DNA from 3 places in the Arthrobacter sp. 01N442 genome. Region 3 is predicted to be linked to each of the others. Evidence: riboswitches for the same ligand, from Rfam matches in the RefSeq annotation. Region 3 holds a riboswitch; each other region holds the start of a gene.
The links. Region 3 has a riboswitch for cyclic di-AMP ahead of AC1DNC_RS02670 (aggregation-promoting factor C-terminal-like domain-containing protein). Riboswitches for the same ligand answer to the same signal wherever they lie in the genome.
Positions count from the first base shown of each region.

Region 1: another riboswitch for cyclic di-AMP. It lies ahead of AC1DNC_RS15275 (NlpC/P60 family protein); the one in region 3 lies ahead of AC1DNC_RS02670 (aggregation-promoting factor C-terminal-like domain-containing protein).
Region 2: another riboswitch for cyclic di-AMP. It lies ahead of AC1DNC_RS12845 (NlpC/P60 family protein); the one in region 3 lies ahead of AC1DNC_RS02670 (aggregation-promoting factor C-terminal-like domain-containing protein).

Region 1 covers NZ_JBFTRD010000007.1:204,398-208,383, reverse strand. The annotation lists cyclic di-AMP (ydaO/yuaA leader) riboswitch at 1-226, shown strand, start outside; gene AC1DNC_RS15280 (M23 family metallopeptidase) at 231-1,049, shown strand; cyclic di-AMP (ydaO/yuaA leader) riboswitch at 1,196-1,354, shown strand; gene AC1DNC_RS15275 (NlpC/P60 family protein) at 1,618-2,370, shown strand; gene AC1DNC_RS15270 (HNH endonuclease) at 2,604-3,104, shown strand; gene mobA (molybdenum cofactor guanylyltransferase) at 3,165-3,902, shown strand; gene AC1DNC_RS15260 (DUF6457 domain-containing protein) at 3,886-3,986, shown strand, end outside.
Region 2 covers NZ_JBFTRD010000005.1:330,687-334,672, forward strand. The annotation lists gene AC1DNC_RS12830 (DNA alkylation repair protein) at 31-687, shown strand; gene AC1DNC_RS12835 (hypothetical protein) at 744-1,601, shown strand; gene AC1DNC_RS12840 (hypothetical protein) at 1,598-1,852, opposite strand; cyclic di-AMP (ydaO/yuaA leader) riboswitch at 2,076-2,240, shown strand; gene AC1DNC_RS12845 (NlpC/P60 family protein) at 2,245-3,003, shown strand; gene AC1DNC_RS12850 (dihydrofolate reductase family protein) at 3,102-3,659, opposite strand; gene AC1DNC_RS12855 (helix-turn-helix transcriptional regulator) at 3,910-3,986, shown strand, end outside.
Region 3 covers NZ_JBFTRD010000002.1:66,539-70,524, reverse strand. The annotation lists gene AC1DNC_RS02685 (phosphatase PAP2 family protein) at 1-38, shown strand, start outside; gene upp (uracil phosphoribosyltransferase) at 51-686, shown strand; gene AC1DNC_RS02675 (VOC family protein) at 767-1,144, shown strand; gene AC1DNC_RS02670 (aggregation-promoting factor C-terminal-like domain-containing protein) at 1,256-1,975, opposite strand; cyclic di-AMP (ydaO/yuaA leader) riboswitch at 1,974-2,159, opposite strand; gene AC1DNC_RS02665 (HAMP domain-containing sensor histidine kinase) at 2,378-3,952, opposite strand; gene AC1DNC_RS02660 (response regulator transcription factor) at 3,956-3,986, opposite strand, start outside.

The DNA.
Region 1 (3,986 bases), on a different contig from region 3:
TCTGCCAGCGGATCAGTAGGCGATTCACCTTCTGGCAGAGGCGGGGGAACCACAACCGGCTGCATAATTCGGCAGCCTTGGGGTGAAGTCCGCTAGCGGCAGGCAAACTCAATCGGGAGCATTCTTGGATGCCCCTGTGCCTGGATGCCTGCACCGGCGGACCGGGTCTTTGATCTCTCTGACCCGAATCCGACAGCTAACTTCGCAGGCTATCCAGAGAGGAACCCTTCTTGACCACCCAGACCGTCAGGGGCCGCCGTCGTGCGACCGGTCCCGCTCCGGAGCCGCGCCCGGCCGCCGTCTTCCTTGACGAGCGCCCGCGCGACGCGCGCCGCGATGAGCGCCGCGGCCGGCGCAGCCCGCTCCGTCAGGTGTCAGACTTCGCCGCCGTCAGCGGCGTCGGGCAGAAGGCCGGCATCGCCTTGGCTGCCACGGGTCTGGTCCTGACAGTTACAGTCCCTGCCACCGGCCCGGTAATGGCCTCCGACCCCGCCCGGTCGGGATCCGTTTCCGCGGCGGCGCAGCCCGAGGTCAAAGCTCCGGCTGCCGAAATCAACTTCAACCGCACGGCCGTCACCACGAAGGGTGACCCGGACATTAAGCTCAAGCAGTTGCTGAGCGCCCAGTCCGTCGGCAGCATCACCCGGGCGGCATCCGCGGGCAGCCTCGGGGCTCCCCTGGACGTCATGGTCACTGCCTCGCCGTTCGGCTACCGGGTCAGTCCCATCACGGGAGCCCTCGGAGAATTCCACCGCGGGCAGGATTACGCAGCCCAGTGCGGCACCCCCGTGCATGCCGCTGCGAGCGGCACCGTAACTTTCTCCGGCTGGCATCCCTATGGGGGCGGCAACCGGGTCGTGATCGACCATGGCAACGGCCTGGAGACCACGTATAACCACTTGTCGTCGTCCGATGTCCACGTGGGCCAGCAGGTCTCCCGTGGTGATGTGGTGGCGATGAGCGGGACCACCGGCGCCTCCACCGGCTGCCACCTCCACTTCGAGGTGATGGTCAATGGAGAAGTTGTTGACCCGCTCGGCTGGCTTTAGCCAAGCCGAGGGACAGCTCGCATTTCTGTGACACGCCGTGATCTGAATGTGACATTGAGTCCCAACTGTTGTACCGTATGAAGCACGCCAACTTCTCCGAAGTTGGCGCTCTTGAGTGGATTGCCTAACTCTGCCACCGCTCAAGGTCCGTTCGCATGACATCGTCTGGCAGGGGCGGGGGAACCAATTTTGGTCTTCGCAAGAAGACCTAGGGGTTAAGTCGCAAAGCTTCCCAGGAAGCAGCGCGGCCGGGTGACTCCCATCCGAATCCGACAGCTCACCTCGTAGGCATTGGGAGAGGCTACTTTCGTGTCTTCACGCCACAATGCTGCGCGTTCTCGCGCTGGCGAGGCTCAGTTGAGCCCGCTGAACTCCATGCTCCGCGTTGCCCTTGCCGGCGCCCGGACTGGTTCACACAACGCAGTTCCCGCTTTTGGCGCGTCTTCGCAGTACACCCTTCGCTAAGAAACCCGTTTCGGGGCGATCCGGCGTACCCCCAAGATGCCGGAGCGTCCTCAGTCCCGCCTGCAAGCAGCGCGGACCCAAGGATCACGAAAGAGAGAACTAGATGACTACTCGTGCAACCATTGCACGCCACCGCGCGGAGGTCACCAAGACCAACTCGCTGGCTGTCATTGCTAAGGCCGTCGGCGACAACGCCGGTGGCATGGGTCGCCAGGCCGCGGTTATCGCTGCTGCCTCCGGCCTGGTCCTGACCAGCGGTATCGCAGCCAACGCTGCCGACACCAACGTTCAGCGTGAATCGGCTTCCGCTTCGGCCATGGAGGTACAGTCCAACGCACCGGCCACGATCTCCGCGGCCTCCAGCATCGCGATCTCCTACGAGAAGCCTGCTGTAAAGACCGCACCTGCCCCGGTCGCCGAGGCTGCCCAGCCCGTCGTCAACGTCCAGGAAGCCGGCACCGCCGCTACCGGCACCGGCACCGCGGCCACCGCATCGCTGGCCACCAAGGCTCCCGCCGCCGTCAGCGGCATGGGCGCCTCCATCGCTGCTGCTGCTTACGCTCAGATCGGTGTCTCCCAGGACTGCACCATGCTGGCCACCAACGCGCTGGCCGCAGTGGGCATCCACTACCACGGCTGGCCGGCAGGTTACCTGTCCCTGGGACGCACCGTGAGTGCCGCAGAGGCTCAGCCGGGTGACCTCGCCTACTACCAGAACGGTGGCATGGGCATGGCCCACATCGCCGTCTACGTCGGCAACGGCATGGCCGTCCACGGCGGCTGGAACGGCGGCACCACCGCGCTGTACAGCGTCAACGTCGGCTCCGGCCCGGTCTTCATCCGCGTCGGCGGCTAGGACTTAGGCGCCTCTAACGCCTGAAGCTTTGCGAAGGACCCCTGCCCCTGCGGCAGGGGTCCTTTGTCATGCGTAGCCGGCAACCGCATCGCGAGCCGAGAGTCCCGTCAAAGAAAAATTCGGCAATCCGGGCCTCCGGTGTTTACTCTTGTGGTGTCGATCCATAGCCCGACCATGCACAGGGCAGCCGGCCCTCGTGCCCCTGGCGGGTGCGGCCGTGAAGAGGTATGCGGATGCGCACTCTCGTTCTGAATGCTGGATATGAACCGCTGGCGGTAGTCACCTTCCGCCGGGCGCTGGTGCTTGTATTGACCGGTAAGGCCAGCGTGGTGGCCGAAGGGGACGATCCCGTGGTGGGTCCGCAGGATATCCTCGGCCGGCCAACCGTGATCCTGCTGAACCGGTACATCAGGCCGCGCTACAACACCCTGACGGCAGTCAGCCGTAGGGGAGTCCTGCGCCGGGACAACCACCGCTGCGCGTACTGCGGCAAGGCGGCCCACACCATCGACCATGTCCACCCCAAGTCTCGGGGCGGCGCGGATTCATGGGAGAACCTGGTGGCCGCCTGCCTGCGCTGCAACAACGCCAAGGGGGACCATACCCCCGCCGAAATGGGCTGGAAGCTCGGCTTCGTTCCGGGCCCGCCCAAGGGCACGATCTGGCAGATCAAGGAACTGGAGAAGCCAACGCCCGCCTGGGACCCGTTCCTGCTCCCCGAAAAGGCGCACTGACAAAGGCTGCTGACGCCGCGGGCCGGCTCTATCCGGTGACGGTAGGGCTAGGCTGGGTTGGTGGAATTCGACGCTATTGTTCTCGCCGGGGGCCGGTCGGCCAGGCTGGGCGGTGTGCCCAAGGCCCTGCTGGCGGTCGACGGCGCCACCCTGCTCGAGCGGTCGCTGCAGGCTGCCCGCGGAGCCCGCCGGATAGTCGTCGTCGGCCCCGCCGCCGGTAGCCTCCCGCCGGACGTGCTGGCCTGCCGCGAGGAACCGCCCTTCGCCGGTCCCGCCGCCGCGATTGCGGCCGGCCTCTCCACCTTGGCTGCCGCGGCAGGCCGGGGCGAGCCCGATGTCGGGCGCCCGGCACCCCTGACTCTCGTGCTGGCCTGCGACATGCCCCGCGTCGCGGCCGCCGTCCGCGCCCTGCTCGACGCGACGGCCGACTTGCCCGCAGAATTCCCCGCCGACTTGCCCGCCGGAGCGCCGGGCAGTGACGAGGCCGGTCCCAGGGACGGGGTCGTCGCCGTCTCGGCGGAAGGCCGAACGCAGCCACTCGTGGGGCTATATGGCACGGCCGCGCTAGAACGCGCCGTCGCCGACGCGGCCCGGCGGAACGCGCTTGAGGGCGGCTCGGTGTTCTCCCTCCTTGCTAGTCTTGAGCTGCGGGAGGTTCCGGCTCCGCCCGGCTCCACGGATGACGTGGATACTTGGGACGACGCCGCCGCTTTGGGGGCGTCGACTCCCGGCCAGGGACCGTCCGGGGCGCTGCAGCCCAACCTAACTTTGGAGGCAAACGGTGAAGAGCCAGGATGAAACGCTTGAAGACTGGTGCCGTGCGCTGCTCCAGGCACTTGAGCTCGAAGATGTCGAGATCGACATCAACGAGGTGCTGGGCCT
Region 2 (3,986 bases), on a different contig from region 3:
CTGCAGCCCTAGCCGGGTCAGAATGGATCCATGAGCCAGGCCGGGGACTTCATCGATGCGTGCCTGCAGCGTGAGAGCTCATGGCAGCGCGCCGAAGAAGCGCGGGACCGGTATGGACCGGACCTGGCGAGTTACGGCTGTTCCGTCGGTGCCGTCCGCGGCACGGTCCGGGATGCGCTCCGCCGCTACCGGGACCTTGACCGTGACGAGATCGCGGCGCTGAGCTCGGAGTTGTGGGCGGTCCCGGTTTTCGAACGCCGCCTCGCCGCCGTCGTCCTACTGCAATCCCGCGTGGCTGTGTTGGACAATTCGGACCTGACCCGGATCGAGGGCTTCGTCCGTACCGCTCGCCTGCGTGAGCTGGCCGACCCGTTGGCAATCGACGTCGTCGGGCCGCTGCTGGCGGGGCTGGATCCCCAAAGCCGGGCCCGCGCGGACGCTGTGATGGGCCGCTGGCTGCAGGACCCGGACGACTGGTTGCGACGCGCGGCCCTGATGGCGCCGCTCCGTGAGCTTCGATCCGGCGCGGGCGACTGGGACCGCTTTGTGCGCGATGCCAGAAAGTGCTTCGCGCCCAGTGCCGGGAGCGGGACGGAGGCCCACGTCGGTGACTCCTGCCTGGTCCGGGATGCGGTCTCACATGTCGTCGCCGAGGTGCGGAAACGCCGCCCTGAGCTGCGTCTTTAGCGAAGCGGGTACTAAGGCTCTCGCGGGAGGCACCGCGGCGGGGTCAAGCTGAAGCGGTGAAGACCTTCCAGGCGCGGCGCTGGGCGCGCCAGCTCAGTTGGACCGTCGTTGCAGGAACGCTGTTGGCCGGGTGCTCGGCCGGCCCCGGCTCGGGGCCGGGCACAACCGGCGCCCCCACGACGGGCGCCGCCACGACGGGCAGCCCCACGACGGAAACCCCCACGACGGGCACCCCCGGTCCGGCCAGCGGCCCGGCCGGAAAGCCGACGGCTGATGGGAATCGGGACTACACCGACGCACGGCTGCAGGCGCTGCTCCGGGGAGTCAAGCTCGATGGCATCGGCCAGCTCCAGGCAGATGACCCCCGGGCCGTGGCGTCGGGCGCGCTGGGTGATTACCACGACGCCTCCGACCCGAAACGCGGCGCTGCGCCGGGCAAGTGCGAGCTCTTCGACAGTTACCTCATGTTCAACGCCGCCAACGGCAGCCTGGCAAGCGGCCTCCTGATTCCGTCCACGCCCGGGGACCAGGACGCGATGAAGATGACCGGAACCTACCGCTCCCTCAGCGCCGTCCATCCCGCGTCTTCAACCGGGCGGTCCGAATTCCAGCAGCGGCGCGATGCCTATGGTTCATGCAACACCGTGAGGGAAATCTCCCTGCTGCCCGGCAAGCTGCAGATGGATATTGTCCGGCTCTCGGCGAAGGTCGACGGAGAGCAGTCATTCGCGGTCTCGCAGCTCACCTCCGACGGCGCGCGGGTCGGCGCAATCTACGTGGGGGGCAGCAAATCCGGGGTGGACGTGATCTACCGCCAAACCGTCAACGGCAACGCGGCGCAGACACTCGACGCCGATGCCGCCGCCAGGCAGGGCGCCGACGTCGTCAACCAGGTGCTCAGCAGGTTGCCCTAGCGCTGCGGCCGGCGCTCCACGACGGCGTATGCCTTGCCGTCGAGGAACTGCCAATCGGTCACCACCATGAAACCGAGCGTGTCCACACGGTCGTTCAGGACGTGGACATCGAAGCCGCCGTCGCGCGGTTCGGCGTCCCACGTCGCCACATGGATTTCCTTCTCCTCGAGAATCAGCAACTCGGTGTTGACGTCAAAATCCTCCTGCGACTCATCGCTGAGCTGGCAAATCGCGACACAGTGGCTGTTCATTTCGTGCCTCCGCTCGGGGAACGCTGGGTGCCTTCATCCTATGGCGGACGACCGCCGGAGCCCTAGGCCTTGTCCGCAAGGGGACACAGCGGACTGTCCGCGCGAGCACACGGCCCCGTTATCTGAATGTGACATTCAGGCCATGGGCCGTTACCGTGGATAGGTGCCTGTTTGTATCCGATACGGGCGCTCCCGAGCCGATTGCCTAACTCTGCCGCGGCCCGGGATCCGAATGCAACCATCTGGCAGAGACGGGGAAACCACTTTCGATCTGCGTTTTTAGCAGGTCTTGGGGTGAAGCCGCACAGCGCCCGCATTGACGGGCCCGCGGCCGGGTGCCTCCCATCCGAATCCGACAGCTCACCTCGCAGGCATTGGGAGAGGCTACAACCATGACTTCAAGCATTACTTCTGCGCGCCATCGTTCCGACGCATCCGCCGGACAGGGCTCAGCATTCTCGGGCAAATCAGGCATCATCGGCCGTCAGGCCGCGGTAGTCTTCGCAGCCTCCGGCCTGGTCCTCACGAGCGGAATGGCCGCCAATGCAGCTGTCGCCCCGGCCGAAAACGAGGCCGCCCCGGCGTCGTCCGTTGACGTCGGCAGCAAGATTTCCGCGCCCGTCACCGCCGATTCCGCGGTCCAGATCAGCTTCGCCCGCCCGGCAGTGACGACCACGCCGGCACCGGTCGTCGCACAGCCGAAGCCTGTTGCAGTCCCGGCAGTCGCCGCCCCGGCCCCGGCCATCGCACCCGCCCCGGCCGTTGCGCCGGCAGCTCCCCAGATCACCGTGCAGGCGAAGTCGGCCGTGGCGCCTGCCCCCGCAGCCGGCGGAGTCAACGCCGCGATGCTCTCTGCTGCCTACAGCCAGATCGGCATCACCCAGGACTGCACCGCCATGGTGGAGAAGGCCCTCGGTGCGGCCGGCATCCACGTGGGCGACCTCGGTCCCCAGCAGTTCATGAACTACGGCAAGGTTGTGGGCACCCCGCAGCCCGGTGACATGATCGTCCAGTCCGGCCACGTGGCCATCTACGCCGGTGGCGGCGAGGTCATCAGCGGCGGCATGAACGGCAGCAACCAGACCATCAAGCACCCGCTTTCCTGGCTGACTGCCACCGGCGGTGTGACCTTCGTCCGCGCCGGCGCATAGCAACAAGCGCAGGAACCTCTTTCCAGGGCCGGGGCCGGCTGCCTTTTCATGGCAGCCGGCCCCGGCTTTTGCGCACGTTTTTCGCCTGCCGGCGATGCTCAGGCGGTATACCGCACCAGGACGACGCCGTTGCCAAACGTACGGGTGCCGGCGAGGCTCAGCGCGGTCCTGTCGTCAGAGTCCTTGAATAGCGGGTTCCCGCGTCCAATCAGCACCGGGTGGACGTAGATCCAGTACTCGTCGATGAGTCCGAGCCGGCGGAAGGTAGCGGCCAGGTCCGCCCCGCCGAGCGCCAGGCTTCCCCCGGGTTGCGCCTTCAGTGCCAGCACCTCATCGGCGACGACGTCGCGCGCCACCGTGGTGTTCCACCCCGCCCGCTCCAGCGTCCTGGAATAGACGATCTTCGGCATGTCCCGCCAAATTTTTGCGAACTCGGCCTCGGCTGGGGTGCTGGAGGGATCCTGATCCGCCGTCGGCCAGAATCCGGCCATCAGTTCGTAGGTGACGCGGCCGTCCAGGAAGGCGCCCATGGTGGCGAGCTGCTCGTTGAAGTGGGTGTGGAGTTCCTCGTCGACCATGTGCCAGTCGATCTCGCCGTTGGGGCCCTCGAAGAAGCCGTCGAGGGACACCTGTATTGCCAGGATGATCTTCCGCATGGCCGAGAGCTTACGCCGCGAGGATCCCTGGCGGGAGGCTGTAGCGTGACCGTGGGGCCGATTCGGCAATTTTCTGCCGATTAGGGTCTTATGGCTTCCGGCGGAAGCTCTTTGAGCCAATTACGGCATTATCTTGCCGAATGAGTCCGTATCGGCCATGATGGGAGAGTCCTCGCGCTGGATCGGCAACATACTGCCGGAAGGGATTGGCCGGAGGATGCGGTAACAAAGGGACGAGAAGGGGAGCACAGTGAGCGACGTGGGGGCGATAGCCGAGGGGATCCGCCGGACCCGCAGGGAGGCCGGTCTGACCCAGGCGGACCTGGC
Region 3 (3,986 bases):
AGAGTGGCTCCGCGGGGCGGTCCTCGACGTCCGGGTGATAGTTTTGACCCATGCGCACTCTCGTTGTGGACCACCCGCTGGTCGCCCATAAGCTCACCGTTCTGCGGGACAAGAACACCCCGTCCCCGGTCTTCCGCCAGCTCACCGAGGAGCTCGTCACGCTCCTGGCCTATGAGGCAACCCGCGACGTCCGCACCGAGCCGGTCACCATCGAGACGCCGGTCAGCACCACCATCGGCACGGCGTTCACCAAGCCCACCCCGCTGGTGGTCCCGATCCTCCGCGCCGGACTCGGCATGCTCGAAGGCATGACCAAGCTGGTCCCCACCGCCGAGGTCGGCTTCCTGGGCATGGCGCGGGACGAAGAAACCCTGGACATCATCACCTACGCCGAGCGCCTGCCCGAGGACCTCACGGACCGGCAGATCTTTGTCCTGGACCCGATGCTCGCCACCGGCGGCACCCTGCGCGAGGCGATCAAGTTCCTCTTCAAGCGCGGCGCCTCGGATGTTACCTGCATCTGCCTGCTGGCCGCCCCGGAGGGCCTGGCCAAGCTGGAAGAAGAGCTCTCGGACGCGAACGTGACCATCGTGCTGGCCTCGATCGACGAGAAGCTCAACGAGAAGTCCTACATCGTGCCCGGCCTGGGCGACGCGGGCGACCGCCTGTACGGCATCGCGGGCTAGGCGACCGTCTAGCCAGGCAGCTGCGTCGGCGCCTCCATCCAGGGGTTCCGGCGGGTCCTTTCCGGGACTAGCCTGTGGCCATGGACTGGAAACTTGAACTCATCTTCGTGCCCGTTTCGGATGTGGACCGGGCCAAAGACTTCTACGTGAACAAGGTGGGCTTCAACGCCGACTACGACGAGCGGCCCTCGGAGGGCATCCGCTTTGTCCAGCTGACGCCGCCGGGCTCCGGGTGCTCGATAGCGATCGGCGAGGGGCTCAATGAAGCCCCGCCCGGCACCGCGCCGGGCCTGCAGTTGGTGGTCGGCGACATCGAAGCCGCCCACAAGCAGCTCAAGGACAACGGCGTGGACGTCAGCGACATCGACGTCCAGGACTGGGGCCAGTTTGTCTACTTCGCCGACCCGGACGGCAACAAATGGGGAGTGCAGTACATCCCCGGCCGCCCGACCGGGTAGCCGCTCCGCGCCGCCGTCGCCCCCGGCGGTGCAGCACATGAAAAGGGCCCCGGATCCAGTGGATCCGGGGCCCTTCTCATGCGGGCCTCAAGGCCCCGTGGTGGCGGCTGTTTAGTACCAGTTGTTCGCGTAGTGGAAGTCCAGGGCGCCACACGGAGAACCGTAGCGGTCCTTCACGTACTGCAGGCCCCAGTTGATCTGGGTCCGGTAGTTGGTCCGGTAGTCGGCGCCGGCGCTGGCCATTTTCTCGGCCGGCAGTGACTGGACCACACCGTAGGCGCCGCTGCTGGCGTTGGTGGCGGTGGTCTTCCAGTCGGACTCCCTGGTCCACAGCTTCATCAGGCACTGCATCTCGCTGGGAGCCCAGCCGTGGGCGGGCAGCTGGGAGGCGGCATAGGCCTGCGCGCCGGCGGGATCGTCGATCGCGACCGGCTTTGCCGGTGCCGCCGGGGCGGCGCGGGTCGGCTTAGGGGCCGGGGCAGCCGGGGCCTTGGCGGGCTTGATCTTGGAGGCCTGGGCCTCGACGCTCATCGGGGCGGGCGACGCGGGCGCATTGCTGCCGACGCGCTCGAAGTCCAGGGTCTGCAGGGACGCGGCAGTGTCCTTGGCAGCTTCGGTGGTGTGGGCGGCAGAGCCGGACGCCTGGCCCGCGGCGCCTGCACCCAGCAGGACGGCGAACGCGGTGGCCACGACGGCGGCGCGCTTGCCATTGGTCCGAGCCCTCGACGAGGACACGGCCGAAGGGCGCTTGGCCGGCTCGGCACGGTGGCGTGCGGTGTCGGACGTGCGTTTAGCGCCCTCTGGGCGCGTGGGTTCCTTGATTTCAGTCATGTTCGCCTCTCAACGCCTACGGAGTTAGCTGTCGGGTTCGGATGCGAAATCCGGCCGCACGGAATCTCGACGTGTCGGCTTCACCCCTAGGGTGCATGGATGCAGAATGCCCGGGAACACTGGGTTCCCCGTCTCTGCCTGGTCCATGGGAATCCGGGAGCGGCAGAGTTTGGCGTCAGCCCGGATACGCGGCCAGATCGATGGCCGCACCCTAAAACGGTACCGGACTTTCACTCGGAAGTCACATTTAGGTAACGGCGGCCCGCCGCTGCGGTGTGGCGTCTTGCCTATTGGGCCGGGTGTTGGTGGCCCGTTTCGACGGTTCCCTGCCTGCACGACGCCGGTAAGCATCGAGGGGTCAGGGAACCGTCGAAACGGGCAGGCAGGCTGCTACGTCAGGGGCTACGCCACCGGGGGCGCCGCGGGCAGCCGCACGGTGAACTCCGTACGCCCCGGCCGGGACGTGACTTCGACCGTTCCGCCGTGGGCCTCGACAATCGATTGCACAATGGACAGGCCCAGGCCGCTGGTGCCTTCCGACGCCGCGGCCGCGGTCGCGACGGCTGAAGTGGCCGCCGACCCTGGGGCGGGACGGGCCGCTCGGCCGGCAGCGCCACCTGCAGACCGGTTGGTGCGGGCTGCGTCCGCCCGGGAGAAGCGGGCGAAGACCCGGCCCAAGAATTCGGGGGCGATGCCGCCGCCGTTGTCCGTCACTGTGACCACGGCGCTGCCGTCCGCCGAGCGCCTCACGCCCGTGATCACGGTGGTTCCGGGGTCCGTGTGCTTGCGGGCATTGGACAGCAGGTTGGCGAGGACCTGGTGAAGCTGGGTTGCGTCCCCGCGCACCACCACGGGCTCGTCCGGGAGCTCCAGCTGCCAGGTGCGGTCCGGTGCCATGACTTTCTCGTCGCTGACGGTCTCGACGGCCAGCTGTGTGAGGTCGACGTCGGTGAGTTTGAGCGGTTGCCCCTCGTCCAGGCGCGCCAGCAGCAGCAGGTCCTCCACCAGGGTGGTCATCCGTTCGGACTGGCTCTGGACGCGGGCCAGGGACTTCTCGCCGTCGGGCGTGAAGTGTTCGGTCATCCGCATCAGCTCCGTGTAGCCGCGGATGGCGGTGAGCGGGGTGCGGAGCTCATGCGAGGCGTCTGCGACGAACTGGCGCACCTTCATTTCGCTCTCCTGCCGCGCCTCGAGGGCGTTGGAGACGTTGTCCAGCATCTGGTTCAGCGCGTGGCCCACGCTGCCCACCTCCGTTCCCGGATGGGCCGCCGACGCCGGGACGCGCACCCCCAGCGCTACCTCACCGGCGTCCAAGGGGAGCCGGGAGACCTTGGTGGCAACCTCGGAGAGCTGCTCCAGCGGTTTCATGGTCCGTCGGATCAGGGCGGTGCCGGCGAGCCCGATCAGCACGAGGCCGCCCGTCGAGACGATGCCCAGGGTCCAGACGAGGGACGCCAGGGTGTTTTGTTTTTCTTCCAGCGGGAGGCCGGTGACAATGATGTCGCCGTACGGGGCGCGCACGGCGGTGAGTCGGTAGGCGCCGGCCGAGAGCGTCCGTTCCACCGGCACGCCGTCCGGGCGCAGCGCCAGCAGGGCGGCGTCGTCGGCGGCGGAAAGGCTCTGGCGGGTGGCGTCGTCGGCCAGGAAGCCGGGGTCGCTGACGGCGCCGTTGGAGATGCGGGCAGTGAGCGTTCCGATGCCCTGTCCCCGGGCTTCTAGCAGGTCGGGGCGCCGGCCGGAGTCGTCGGTGGAGGGCCTGCCGAACTCGCTCGCGCGGTGCGAGGCCTGGGCCAGCTGGGTGTCGAGCTGCCGGGTGAGGACCACGTCCATGGAGACGTAGCTAAAGACTCCCACCGCACCGCAGATGGCGACGAGCAGCGCCATGGCGAGCAGGACCAGCCGCGTCCGCAGGTGCCAGGTGGACGGGTTGCGCCAGTCGGGACCGGGGACTGGCGCCACGCCGGAAAGGGTGGGCATGGATCAGTCCGCCGGTTTCAGTACGTAACCGGCG